Regions from separate parts of the Streptomyces sp. NPDC002680 genome, predicted to be linked through region 1. Evidence: riboswitches for the same ligand, from Rfam matches in the RefSeq annotation. Region 1 holds a riboswitch; the other holds the start of a gene.
The links. Region 1 has a riboswitch for cobalamin ahead of ACFYXF_RS38070 (ABC transporter ATP-binding protein). Riboswitches for the same ligand answer to the same signal wherever they lie in the genome.
Positions count from the first base shown of each region.

Region 2: another riboswitch for cobalamin. It lies ahead of metE (5-methyltetrahydropteroyltriglutamate--homocysteine S-methyltransferase); the one in region 1 lies ahead of ACFYXF_RS38070 (ABC transporter ATP-binding protein).

Region 1 covers NZ_JBIAQP010000018.1:87,285-89,479, reverse strand. The annotation lists gene ACFYXF_RS38075 (methylmalonyl-CoA mutase family protein) at 1-1,077, opposite strand, end outside; cobalamin riboswitch at 1,166-1,348, shown strand; partial or broken gene ACFYXF_RS38070 (ABC transporter ATP-binding protein) at 1,342-1,799, shown strand; gene ACFYXF_RS38065 (SMI1/KNR4 family protein) at 1,876-2,195, shown strand, end outside.
Region 2 covers NZ_JBIAQP010000001.1:419,187-421,381, reverse strand. The annotation lists gene metE (5-methyltetrahydropteroyltriglutamate--homocysteine S-methyltransferase) at 1-1,367, opposite strand, end outside; cobalamin riboswitch at 1,520-1,743, opposite strand; gene ACFYXF_RS01810 (hypothetical protein) at 1,897-2,151, shown strand; gene ACFYXF_RS01805 (heavy metal translocating P-type ATPase) at 2,151-2,195, shown strand, end outside.

The DNA of each region.
Region 1 (2,195 bases):
GCGGGCGATCCGGCGCGCGAACGCGTCCGGCAGGCCCAGCGCGTGGTCGAAGGGGAGCACGGTGACCGAGTCGGCGCCGCCGACTCCGGCGGCCAGCGTGGCGACCGTCGTGCGGAGCATGTTCACCCACGGGTCGCGGCGGGACATCATCACAGGCGAGGTCACGGCGTGCTGCACCTGGGCCCCGGCCGCCGGCGCCCCGGACACCTCGGCGACCCGCGCCCACAGCCGTCGGGCCGCGCGCAGCTTGGCGATCGTCAGGAACTGGTCGGCGGTGGCCGCGTACCGGAACTCCAGCTGTCCACAGGCCTGTTCGACGGTCAGCCCGGCCTCGGTCAGCTCGCGGAGGTAGGCCACCCCGGTGGCCAGGGACGCGCCCAGTTCCTGCGCGGCCGAGCCGCCCGCCTCGTGGTACGGCAGCGCGTCCACGGTCAGCGCGCGCAGCCCCGGGTACTGCTCGGCGCACAGCCGCGCCAGCTCGACGACCGGCGCGAAGGCCAACTCCTCACCCGTACGGGCCTCGTGGCCCAGCGGGTCGGCGCCGAGATTGCCGCGCGCCGTCTCCTTGGCGACGCCCCGCTCCTCGTACAGCCGCAGCAACTCCCGTGCGGCGGGCTCCACTTCCTGTCCGGCTTCGAGGACGACGGGGGCCAGGTCGAGATAGACGCCGTCGAGCGCCCGGGCGAGCGACGACACCGGGATCGCGTCCGGGCCGACGGTCAGCCAGAGCGAGGTGACGCCGTTCTCCAGGTCCGCGAGCACCGCGTCGCCGACGAGGGTCGAGTGCCGCTGCCGTACGTCCCAGCCGCCGACGGTGTTCCCCTCGGGCCGCCCGCCGCGTACGAAGGGGGCGAAGCCAGGGAAACCGGGTTCGGGGGACTCGTCGCGCGCCGTGTAGAGGGGCGGGGTGGTGATCCCGTCCTCCAGCGCGGTGGACAGCGCGGCCTCGGCTGCCGCGCCCGAGACCTCCTTGCCCGACTTGCGCAGGACGCCCTCCACGAGGCGCTGCCACTGCTCATGGGTCGTGGAAGGGAACTCGGCGGCCAGCGAGAGCCCGTCGTTGGGCAGGACTGTCATGCCCGGATGCTAGGCCAGAGAGGTCCGGCCGCAGCAGAGCGCCAGGCTGTGACCTTGGCCTCGGCCGAAATGTGACCTCGGCCTCACGTGGTGATTTCCTGAGGCCAGTCAAGGGAATCCGGTGTGAATCCGGAGCTGACGCGCAGCGGTGAGGGTGACGGGCGGAGCAACACGAGCCACTGGACGACGGTCGAATCTGACCAGGATCCGGGAAGGCGCTCCGTCCGGGTGACCCCGAGTCCGAAGACCTGCTGGCCGACCGTAGCCTGGACCCCCGCCACACCGGCCGACGACAAGGCCGTACACACCGCGCTGGAACGCACCGGCCTCACCGACCGGACGGCCCGCCTCTGGCACACCCTCTCCGGCGGCGAACGCCAACGCGTCCAGATCGCCCGCGCCCTCGCCCAGGAACCCCGCGAACTCCTCCTCGGCGAACCCACCAACCACCTCGACATCCAGCACCAGTTGGACCTCCTGACCCTGGTCGCCGAACTGCCGGTCACGACCGTCGTCGCCCTGCACGACCTGAACCTGGCGGCGATGTACTGCGACGCACTCGTCGTGCTCAAGGAGGGCCGGGTGGTGGCGACGGGCAGCCCCGGCGACGTCCTGACCGAGGACCTCATCGCCGACGTGTACGGCGTGAAGGCGCCGTCAGCCGCGACGAGCCCGGCGACCGGCCGCACGTGCGGTTCCTCGGGACGCTCCGGCCCGGGTGAGGAGAGCCGGGAACCAGGCGTTGTCAGTGGTGCTCCCTAGACTTTCGAACGACCTGATCGAAGGGCGGGGACCACCATGGAAGACCTCACGGGGATCGAGGCGCTGCGGCAGCTCCTGCCGCCGCCTCCCGGCGCGGGCGAGGACATCGACTGGCAGGCGGCCGAGGAGCGGTGGGGTACCGGGTTCCCCCGGGACTACAGGGACTTCATGTCCGTGTACGGCGTCGGCGGGATCGAATCGGAGGAGGAGATCGGCGAGGTCGGAATCCTCGGTCCGTTTCCCACGGGCGCCTACCCGTTCTCCCCCGACGACTTCGAGGACGAGACGGGGAACGCCCGGCTGGCCTGGGAGGAGGAGGGCGCCGACCAGGACGACCTGGACCTCGACCCGGAGCA
Region 2 (2,195 bases), on a different contig from region 1:
CGCAGTTCGACGGTCTGCGGGAAGGAGCCGATGGTGGTGGTCGGCAGCAACGGCAGGCGCAGGTGCGCGCGTTGGGCGCCGGCGCGCTCGCCGTAGGGCTGGGAGCGGCGGGCGTCGGCGTCCGTGACGGCGGCCGTGCGGGCCCGTACAGCGGGGTCGTGGGTGATGGGCGACGCGGCTCGGGCGGCCAGGTCGGCGCGGTTGGCGGCCAGTTGGGCGGTGATGGCGCCGGTGCCCTGGGCGAGCCCCTTGGCGAGGGTGACGATCTCGGTCGTCTTCTGGCGGGCGAAGGCGAGCCAGCGCAGGATCTGCGGCTCGATGTCGCGTTCGGCGGCGGTGTCGAGGGGGACGTGGAGCAGGGAGCAGGAGGCCGACACGTCGACCCGGTCGGCCAGGCCGAGGAGGGTACCGAGCGTGGAGAGGGACTTCTCCAGGTCGTTGACCCAGATGTTGCGGCCGTTGACGACGCCCGCGACCAGGCGCTTGCCCGGCAGGCCGCCCACCGCCGCGAGCGCGTCCAGGTTGGCGGCGGCCGACTCGGTGAAGTCCAGCGCCAGCCCCTCGACCGGCGCCTTCGCCAGCACCGGCAGCGCGTCGCCGAGGCGGTCGAAGTACGAGGCGACCAGCAGTTTCGGCCGGTCGGTGAGGGCGCCGAGACCGCGGTAGGCGCGGGCGGCGGCGTTCAGCTCGGCCGGGGTGCGGTCCTGGACGAGGGCGGGCTCGTCGAGCTGCGCCCACTCGGCGCCCGCCGCGCGCAGGTCGGCGAGGACCTCGGCGTACACGGGCAGCAGCCGGTCCAGGAGCGTCAGCGGGTCGAAGTCGGCGGCGACGCCGGGCGCGGGCTTCGCCAGCAGCAGATAGGTGACGGGACCCACGAGGACGGGGCGGGCGGTGAGGCCCAGCGCCAGGGCCTCGCCCAGCTCGGCGACCTGCTTGGCCGAGTCGGCGGTGAAGACCGTGTCCGGGCCCAACTCCGGGACCAGATAGTGGTAGTTGGTGTCGAACCACTTGGTCATCTCCAGCGGCGCCACGTCCTGCGTACCCCGCGCCATCGCGAAGTAGCCGTCCAGTGCGTCCGCGTCGACGGCCGCTCGGTGGCGTTCCGGGATCGCCCCGACCATGACGGTCGTGTCCAGGACGTGGTCGTAGTACGAGAAGTCGCCGGTCGGGACCTCGTCGATGCCGACGTCGGCGAGCCGGCGCCAGTTGGCGGCACGCAGATCGGCCGCGGTGGCGCGGAGGGCGTCGGCGCCGGAACGGCCCTTCCAGTAGCCCTCGATGGCCTTCTTCAGTTCCCGGTTCGGGCCCTGACGGGGGTAGCCGTACACGGTGGACCGTGCTGCCGCGGCTGCGGACTTCGCTGTCACGGAAATCTCCTTCGCGAGATATCTCCCTGGGATCCCGGGACGGGACGAGGAGCGCGAAGGGAACGACACACCGGGCGGACGCACGACAGCCGTCCCACCGGATATGTACGCCGACCCGCCCACGAGGTCACCGGGATGTCCGCGCACGAGTGCTTCGTACGCGGGCAACGGGCAGGTCTTCGGACTCGCGAGCACGTCCTCCGTACGGAGGACACCTACTGGCCGTCGCTTCCCAGACCCTGTTCACCGGATCCAGTGCGTATGACGGCGGTCGTTCTCGCTCACCGCTGCGGGGCAGTCCCGGATTCCCACCGGGTTCCCTCTTACGACGCATCCCGCCTGGCGGACGGGGCGAACCAGCTGCACGGGCCAGCCTAAGGGGCAGCGCCCGAGCGCGGTGGATCACGTCCGGCATATGTGACGTGCGCCATACGGCTGCCCCGGAACCCGGCCACCGTCCGGTCCGACTACTCAACCGGTACGACGCGATCCGAGCGACGTCGTACGACGTGACTTGGAGACGCGGTTGATGGACGAGTCCCGGCAATCCTCCTTACCCGGTGCGGGTGCGGTCCTGCGGAGAGCGACGCCCCCGCCCGCACTCTGCGGCTTCCTCCTGCTGCTGGCCCTGATCTTCACGGTGTCCCACGCCGCCGGGACCGCCTCCGGACCCGTCGCGCCCGGTATGCACGACACCGGCACAGGCGCGGGCGGCGGCGGTACCGGCGAGATCGACGACATGGACGACATGGACGAGATGGACATGAGCGGCGGAGGCAACTGATGGGCGCCGAACCCGTGACCGTCCTGATGACCACCGATCTGACC